DNA from 4 places in the Enterobacter sp. PL_is511 genome. Region 1 is predicted to be linked to each of the others. Evidence: predicted binding sites of a transcription regulator. Region 1 holds the regulator's gene; each other region holds the start of a gene.
What was found. Region 1 encodes sigma-54, which starts transcription at its own class of promoters, with help from an activator protein. Its sites were predicted from a motif close to GTTGGCACANNTTTCGCTNT; they were not measured.
Positions count from the first base shown of each region.

Region 2: a site for sigma-54 is predicted at 1,206-1,225, ahead of AC0TN7_RS04230 (branched-chain amino acid ABC transporter substrate-binding protein). Genes of this name have one in related genera too.
Region 3: a site for sigma-54 is predicted at 598-617, ahead of AC0TN7_RS17240 (amino acid ABC transporter substrate-binding protein). Genes of this name have one in related genera too.
Region 4: a site for sigma-54 is predicted at 982-1,001, ahead of hycA (formate hydrogenlyase regulator HycA). Genes of this name have one in related genera too.

Region 1 is NZ_JBVPGP010000023.1:79,445-81,646, forward strand. It holds gene hpf (ribosome hibernation promoting factor) at 1-225, opposite strand, end outside; gene rpoN (RNA polymerase factor sigma-54) at 248-1,681, opposite strand; gene lptB (LPS export ABC transporter ATP-binding protein) at 1,729-2,202, opposite strand, start outside.
Region 2 is NZ_JBVPGP010000017.1:93,428-95,629, forward strand. It holds gene AC0TN7_RS04230 (branched-chain amino acid ABC transporter substrate-binding protein) at 1-1,034, opposite strand, end outside; gene AC0TN7_RS04235 (YecA/YgfB family protein) at 1,460-2,128, shown strand; gene tyrP (tyrosine transporter TyrP) at 2,163-2,202, opposite strand, start outside.
Region 3 is NZ_JBVPGP010000024.1:382,131-384,332, reverse strand. It holds gene lnt (apolipoprotein N-acyltransferase) at 1-487, shown strand, start outside; gene AC0TN7_RS17240 (amino acid ABC transporter substrate-binding protein) at 890-1,795, shown strand; gene gltJ (glutamate/aspartate ABC transporter permease GltJ) at 1,951-2,202, shown strand, end outside.
Region 4 is NZ_JBVPGP010000023.1:520,109-522,310, reverse strand. It holds gene AC0TN7_RS14780 (4Fe-4S dicluster domain-containing protein) at 1-364, opposite strand, end outside; gene hycA (formate hydrogenlyase regulator HycA) at 435-899, opposite strand; gene hypA (hydrogenase maturation nickel metallochaperone HypA) at 1,111-1,461, shown strand; gene hypB (hydrogenase nickel incorporation protein HypB) at 1,465-2,202, shown strand, end outside.

The DNA of each region.
Region 1 (2,202 bases):
GTCGATAGCAGCGTACATGTCTTGCCCTTCCGCACTGGCATGCAGTTCACCCCCGTTAACATGCAGGGTGGCATCCGAGATATGAGTCACTTTCTCCACTTTCAACACAATATAGACCTGATTGATCCTTTCGAAATACTGCTCGAGTTTTGCAAACTTCGCGTTCACAAAGTCGCGTAAAGCCTCAGTAATTTCGACGTTTTGTCCAGTGATGTTGAGCTGCATAGTGTCTTCCTTATCGGTTGTGTCAGACCAGCTGTTTACGCTGGTTGGACGGCGGAATGGATAAAGACTCTCGATACTTCGCAACAGTACGACGTGCCACCATAATACCCTGATCGGACAGCATGGTGGTTAACTTACTGTCGCTTAGTGGCTTCGCGGGATTCTCCGCGGCGATCAACTTCTTCACCAGGGCACGAATGGCCGTTGACGACGCTTCGCCGCCGCCCTCGGTATTCACATGGCTGGAGAAGAAATACTTAAGCTCAAAAATACCGCGTGGACTGTGCAGATACTTCTGCGTGGTGACACGGGAAATGGTTGATTCATGCATTTCGACGGCCTGGGCGATATCCGCCAGTACCATCGGTTTCATATACTCTTCGCCCTGCTCAAAGAACGCCTGCTGCTGTTCGACAATACAGCGGCTGACGCGTAGCAGCGTATCATTTCGGCTCTCCAGACTTTTGATCAGCCATCGCGCTTCCTGCAAATTGCTACGAATATATTGATTGTCGGAGTCGTTACGCACGCTGGTGCACATGGAGGCATACTGCTGGTTGATTTGCAGGCGAGGGATGCTGTCTGAATTCAGTTCAACGACCCAGCGGCCATTGTGTTTTCTGACCAGCACATCCGGGATGACGTACTCGGGCTCGCTGGTCTGGATCGACTGTCCCGGGCGCGGATCGAGCGACTGGATCAGATTCACCGCTTCTTTCAGCACCTCTTCCTTCAGGCGCGTGACGCGCATCAGGGAGCGGAAATCGTGGTTCGCCAGCAGATCCAGATGATCGCTGATGATTAAGCGCGCCTCGTCGAGCCACGGCGTCTCTTTGCTGAACTGAGAAAGCTGGATCAGTAGGCAGTCGCGCAGATCTTTTGCGGCCACGCCTACTGGATCGAAACGCTGGATGCGCTTCAGAACGGCTTCAACTTCCTCAAGCTCTATCTCGTCGTCGCCCATGCTTTCCAGAATATCGTCCAGCGTGACGGTCAAATAGCCAGTGTCGTCAACGGCATCGACAATTGAGGTGGCAATCGCGCGGTCGGTATCGGAGAAGGGGGTGAGTTCCACCTGCCACATCAGGTAATCCTGCAGTGACTGGGTGGTTTCGCCCTGGTAGACCGGTAGCTCATCATCCTGGTAGTCTGCACGCGTACCGGAAGGGGTTCCGGCGGTATAGATTTCATCCCAGCTGGCATCCAGCGGAAGCTCGTCCGGCATCTCTTTTTGTTCGAGTGCATCCGCGGTATCGAGCGCTTCTGTATCCTGCGATTGCTGGGTATCTACCTCGTCATGAAGATCGGTTTGTTCCAGCAGGGGGTTGCTGTCCAGCGCCTGCTGGAGCTCCTGCTGAAGTTCTAACGTGGACAGTTGCAACAGGCGAATTGCCTGCTGTAGCTGCGGCGTCATCGCCAGTTGTTGGCTGAGCCTTAATTGCAAACCTTGCTTCATGTTCAGAGCATTTTTCTCCGGTTCGGCGTTACGTTACCTCTACCCTATCAGAGTCTGAAGTCTTCCCCAAGATAGACGCGCTTAACATGATCGTCTTCGAGGATCTGCTGCGGCGTACCGTGGGCGATCAGATTGCCCTGGCTCACAATATACGCGCGTTCACACACGGCCAGCGTTTCACGGACGTTGTGGTCGGTGATCAGTACGCCAAGCCCGCTGTCACGCAGGTGTTCAATGATACGTTTAATGTCGATAACCGAGATCGGGTCAACGCCCGCAAACGGTTCATCCAGAAGGATAAACTTCGGATTTGCGGCCAGCGCACGGGCAATCTCAACACGACGGCGTTCGCCCCCGGAGAGAGCCTGACCGAGGCTGTCGCGCAGATGCTCAATGTGGAACTCTTCCATCAGCTCGTTGGCACGATCCTGACGCTGTTCGCTGGTCAGATCGTTACGAATTTGCAGGACCGCCATCAGGTTATCGTAAACGCTAAGACGACGGAAAATGGAGGCTTCCTG
Region 2 (2,202 bases), on a different contig from region 1:
TTTTTGCCCATCACCGTGTCTACGGAATTGGCCTTCAGCCACTCGCTGGCTTTGGCGGAGTCCTTGCCGCCGGTGGCCTTGAAGGCCGCGGCAATGGCCTGTACGGAGGCATAGGAGTAGAGGGTGTAACCTTCCGGCTCGAATTTACCGGCGCGGAATTTCTCTATAACCGCTTTGCCGTCCGGAATCAGGCGCGGGTCTTTACCGAAGGTCATGTAAATGCCATTGGTGTACTGCGGGCCGCCCGCGGCGGTCACCATCTCCTCGTTGACAATACAGTCCCCGGAGAAGAATTTTGCCTGTACGCCCTGCTCACGCATCTGGCGAACCAGCGGGCCGGCTTCCGGGTGACAGCCACCGAAGAACACGACGTCCGGTTTTTGCGCGCCGATCTTGGTGACCAGCGCGTTAAAGTCTTTTTCACCGCGGGATAACCCCTCGTACATCACATCCTGAACCCCGCGTTTCGCCAGCGCCGCTTTGGTGGCGTCAGCCAGACCCTGACCATAGGTGTCTTTGTCGTGAATGATCACCACACGTTTGGCTTTCAGCTTGTCGATGATGAAGTCGCTGGCAACCTGACCCTGCTGGTCGTCGCGGCCGCACATGCGGAACATATCGCTCATGCCGCGTTCGGTGATCAGCGGGTTAGTTGAGCCGGGGGTAATCGCAATAATGCCTGCGTCGCTATACACCTCGGATGCGGGCATGGTGGAAGAGGAGCAGAAATGGCCGACCACGGCGTTGACTTTATCCTGGTCAACTAAACGGTTGGCGACGGCCACGGCCTGCTTGGGCTCGCAGGCATCATCCCCCTGAACCAGTTTGATTTTCTCACCGTTAATGCCGCCTGCGGCATTAATGTCTTCAGCGGCCTGCGTTGCGCCGTGCCAGTACTGATCGCCATAGGTGGCGTTCGGACCCGTGAACGGCCCGGCCACGCCAATCACAATATCTGCCCGGGCGGAAAACGCCGTCACCAGGCAACCGGCCAACACAAGAGAAAGAGGAGTTCTGATAAATTTCAGCGACATTATTATGTTCCTTAGCAAAGAGGTTTTTGCACCACGGCGTAAACCCGAACGCCCGACGGCGCAGCCAATCCGAAACACGAGCAAGAACAAAATGCACTAAACGAACAAGATACAGACGGCATCCTGCATATTACGGCGAGATTTCCCTGCGCAGGGACGCGCGAAGAACGTTAAGCAAAAACGTTGCCAGAATGGTTAACCCATTGACGAGCATGCGACATGTTTGAGTATAGAGCGCCGCGTTATGCCGCCTTGCGGGAGGAGAAGAAATTACAGCGGAGATCACATATCGTTAACAATAAAGCCCATAAGTTGTGCAAAGCTCACGGTTTGCACGTTTTTGCAGCAATAAAGACCTAAACTTCAGCCCGGAGAAGGGTGAGATATGTGTTAGGATCGTTTCCTTTTTTGCAGGAGTATCAGCGATGACTGAAGGCCCATTGAATGAAAGCGAAATGGCGTGGCTTGAAGAGACGTTAATGTCTTACGGTCATGATGACGCGTCCGTAATTGACGTGTCCGAACTGGACGGCATGCTTACCGCAGTGCTTTCCGGTCCTGTTGTCGTTGAGCCAGATGCCTGGCTGGTGGCGGTTTGGGGTGGCGAGAAGTACATTCCGCGCTGGAAAAACGATCGTGAGATGAACCGTTTTATCGATCTCTGCTTTAAGCACATGAACGATATTGCCGAGCGCCTGAGTGAATACCCGGATCAGTTCGAACCGATGTTTGGCTATAACGACGTTGACGGTGAGAGTTATACCGTGGTGGAAGAGTGGTGCTACGGCTACATGCGCGGCGTGGCGCTGACGGACTGGTCTGCCTTGCCGGAAGCCCTGAAGGCCGATCTTGAGGTGATTGCGCTGCACGGTACGGAAGAGAATAGCGACAAGCTGGATGAACTGTCCGAAGAGGAGTACATCGCCAGCATCGAGAGCATCCAGCCTGCGGCACTGCGTTTATATCAATACTGGGTAAACAACCCGCAGCAGCCGGAAGCGAAGAAGCCGATTGTGAACGGCACAAAGGTCGGGCGTAACGATCCGTGTCCTTGCGGCAGCGGGAAGAAGTTTAAGAGCTGCTGTTTGCACTGATAAAAAAGGGGCTGATGACAGCCCCTTTTTTTATTTAACCCACTTCCGGCAGCATCCCGGCTGCAATCAACACC
Region 3 (2,202 bases), on a different contig from region 1:
GCGCCCGCTGGCCCCGTTCTTTGATTTGCCGATGTCCTCCTTCAGCCGCGGACCGTACGTTCAGCCTCAGCTGCACGCGCACGGCGCTGCCCTGACGCCGGCTATCTGCTACGAAATCATTCTCGGCGAGCAGGTGCGCGATAACTTCCGCCCGGATACTGACTATCTGCTGACCATCTCCAACGATGCCTGGTTTGGTAAGTCAATTGGCCCGTGGCAGCACTTCCAGATGGCTCGTATGCGCTCCCTGGAGCTGGCGCGTCCGCTGCTGCGCAGCACCAACAACGGCATCACCGCCGTGATTGGTCCTCAGGGTGAAATTCAGGCCATGATCCCGCAGTTTACCCGTGAGGTACTGACCGCTAACGTCACGCCGACCACGGGACTGACGCCATACGCCCGTACCGGCAACTGGTCGCTGTGGATACTGACCGTACTGTTCGGCTTTGGCGCGGTGCTGATGAGCCTGCGTCAGCGTCGTAAATAACCTTCCCTTCTGTTGCCGGGTGGCGGCTACGCCTTACCCGGCCTACATTTTTGCTCCCGTAGGTCGGGTAAGGCGTAGCCGCCACCCGACAATTCCCTCCAAATGCCCATTCTGGCACGCCTATTGCTTTGTTTATTCAGGTAAACGCAGTTTGGCTTGATGTGCAACTTTGTCGCACCAGCGTAGATCATCGGTAGCACCGAAACGGTGCAACGGGAGATATTTGCCTCTGAATGGTGCGGCGCGCTTCGCAAAAATAAACAATAACGCAGCAAAATCTTTACATTAAGCCAGACTAAATGTTAACAAGCTTGCATAACACTGCACTCGCATTGCGCGAGATATAACAACATCACAATGGGTATCAATGCGTCGCTGGCGCTGATAAAAAAGGAGTTGGGTATGCAATTACGTAAACTGGCCACAGCAATGCTGGTTATGGGAATGTCTGCTGGCGTGGTTCACGCTGAAGATGCGCCTGCAGCAGGCAGCACTCTCGACAAGATTGCCAAAAACGGCGTCATCGTGGTCGGCCACCGTGAATCTTCTGTCCCGTTCTCTTACTACGACAACACGCAAAAAGTCGTGGGCTATTCACAGGATTACTCCAACGCTATCGTTGAAGCCGTGAAGAAAAAGCTGAACAAACCTGACCTGCAGGTGAAGCTGATCCCTATCACTTCACAAAACCGTATTCCACTGTTGCAAAACGGCACCTTTGACTTCGAGTGTGGCTCCACCACCAACAACCTTGAGCGTCAGAAACAGGCTGCCTTCTCGGACACCATCTTTGTCGTGGGCACCCGTCTGCTGACGAAGAAAGGCGGCGACATTAAAGACTTCGCTGATCTGAAAGGCAAAGCGGTTGTTGTCACCTCCGGTACCACCTCAGAAGTGCTGCTGCACAAGCTGAACGACGAGAAAAAAATGGATATGCGCATCATCAGCGCGAAAGACCATGGCGACTCCTTCCGTACCCTGGAAAGCGGTCGTGCCGTCGCGTTTATGATGGATGATGCCCTGCTGGCGGGCGAGCGTGCGAAAGCGAAGAAACCTGACAACTGGGATATCGTCGGCACCGCGCAGTCGAAAGAAGCCTACGGCTGTATGCTGCGTAAAGACGATCCGCAGTTCAAAAAGCTGATCGATGACACCATCGCTCAGGTGCAGACCTCCGGCGAAGCGGAAAAATGGTTCGACAAGTGGTTCAAGAACCCGATTCCACCAAAAAATCTCAACATGAATTTTGAACTGTCTGACGACATGAAAGCGCTGTTCAAATCTCCAAATGACAAGGCTCTTAACTAATTAGAACAACAGGGGCGGGATCTCCTGCCCTCTCGATTGTCGGGAAGCATGGACAGACTATACGTTGAGTGGTCGTTCCCCACTCAGCGCGAAAAATGAGCTTCTCACCAATCTTCGAGGGTAGCGCTGCTACCCTTTTTTTTCTGGAGTTTATTATGTCAATCGACTGGAACTGGGGCATATTCCTGCAACAAGCCCCGTTCGGCAACACCACCTATCTTGGCTGGCTGTGGAGCGGCTTTCAGGTCACCGTGGCATTATCGATAACGGCGTGGATCATCGCGTTTCTTGTCGGTTCTTTGTTCGGTATTCTGCGCACCGTCCCTAACCGTTTTCTTTCAACACTCGGCACCCTGTATGTGGAACTGTTCCGTAACGTTCCGCTGATCGTGCAATTCTTTACCTGG
Region 4 (2,202 bases), 440 kb from region 1:
CCGGTGGCGCAGGCGGGGCTTTTGGCGAGTTAGCGTTCGCCGGAATGTGCAGCGGACGGCTGCCGGAAAATTCAATCGCGCCGAACGGGCAGGCGATGCCGCACAGCTTGCAGCTTACGCACAGGCTTTCGTTCAGCTGGACAGCGCCATCAACGCGGGTGATGGCATTCACAGGGCAGACACCCGCGCAGGGGGCGTCTTCACAGTGATGGCAGAGCTGCGGGGCAGACTCTTTTTCATTACGCATGACGTGCAGGCGCGGCATGGACTGCAGCCCATGCAGGCGATGCGTTTCCGAACACGCCGCCTCACAGGTTCGACAGCCAATACAGACCGTCGAGTCGGCAATTACAAAACGGTTCACCGGGTCATCCTCTGGTGATAGTCATTTTTGACGAAAAACTGTCTTGTCGACACTTCTCGACACGCAAGGGTCAGGCCACGTTAGCTGAGGTATTTCCGTCCATCAGCTGCTTCAGGTTGACCGGGAGATCGCGTTCAACGGCGGCGTACAGGCCGTTATAGACCGGCGCGATTTTTTCCAGATAGTGCTCCAGCACCTGCTGGCGATCGCGGTTGCTGACGTGGCCGTCCACCATGCCGTCAGCCATCAGCTGCGCCTTCGCAATACACTGTTTTTCGCCGTCTTTTGTCTCGAGGTGGTACTCGATGGTGTGGCTGTTGAAGTTATCTGCCAGGGTCACGTTGATCGTGAAATGGCCGAACAGGACAAAGCTCATATCCCCCTGTGCCGCGCAGCTCATCGCGTGGTGAAGACGCGCTTTCGAGAGGGTAATGCCCTGAACAAGCGAGTTGCAGTAAAGGTGCCACTGGTCCTGCAGCTGCTGATGACGCTGCGCGATGTAATCCGCTTTTTCGCTGATTTCCCAAATAGTCATAGAAGGTATCCGTTTAATGGAGATAGCGGCTGTTAAGCAGATTCCATGCCAGTTTTTATCTTTATGATTTTTAATGTGTTTAATTGCAAAACCGCTGTCAACGCCGCGGTGTCGACGTGTCATTTCGACAGCGTTGACATCGTCACGCCTTAACAAAAATCAAGCTGGCATCGTTATTGCATTCAATGGCGCAATTCACTGAGGAGGCGTCATGCACGAAATCACCCTCTGCCAGCGGGCTCTGGAACTTATCGAGCAGCAGGCAGTGCAAAACCACGCGAAACGCGTTACCGGCGTCTGGCTGAAGGTCGGGGCGTTTTCCTGCGTCGAGACCAGCGCCCTGAATTTCTGTTTTGAACTGGTGTGCCGCGGCACGCTGGCGGAAGGCTGCGAACTGCATATTGAAGAGCAGCAGGCGGAGTGCTGGTGCGAACAGTGCCAGCAGTACGTCACCCTGCTGTCATCAAAGGTTCAGCGCTGTCCGCAGTGTCAGAGCACCGGTCTTCGCATCGTGGCGGATGACGGCATGCAGATCCAACGTCTCGAAATCGAGAAGGAGTAAAGTATGTGTAGTACCTGCGGTTGCGCCGAAGGCAACCTGTATATAGAAGGGGATGAACATCGCCCCCATTCCGCGTTTCGCTCCGCGCCCTTTTCTCCTGCCCCACGACCTTCTGCGGCACTGACCGGTATCACCTTCGCTCCGCAGCGCTCCGAAGTGGGCGATCTGCACTACGGCCACGGGGAGGCGGGCACCCACGCGCCGGGCATCAGCCAGCGCCAGATGTTGGAGGTGGAAATCAACGTGCTGGACAAAAATAACCAGATCGCCGCCCGCAACCGCGCGCGCTTTGCCACCCGCAAACAGCTGGTGCTGAATCTGGTCTCCAGCCCCGGCTCCGGCAAAACCACGCTGTTAACGGAAACGCTCAAGCGCCTGAACAGACGCGTCTCCTGCGCGGTGATTGAAGGCGACCAGCAAACCGTTAACGACGCGGCGCGTATTCGCGAAACCGGCACCCCGGCGATTCAGGTTAATACCGGCAAAGGCTGCCACCTGGATGCGCAGATGATTGCCGACGCCGCCCCGCGTCTGCCGCTGGCGGATGACGGAATTCTGTTTATTGAAAACGTCGGCAACCTGGTCTGCCCGGCGAGCTTCGACCTGGGCGAACGGCACAAGGTGGCGGTGCTTTCGGTGACCGAAGGCGAAGACAAACCGCTGAAGTACCCGCATATGTTTGCCGCCGCGTCCGTCATGCTGCTGAACAAAGTCGACCTGCTGCCGTACCTGAATTTCGAC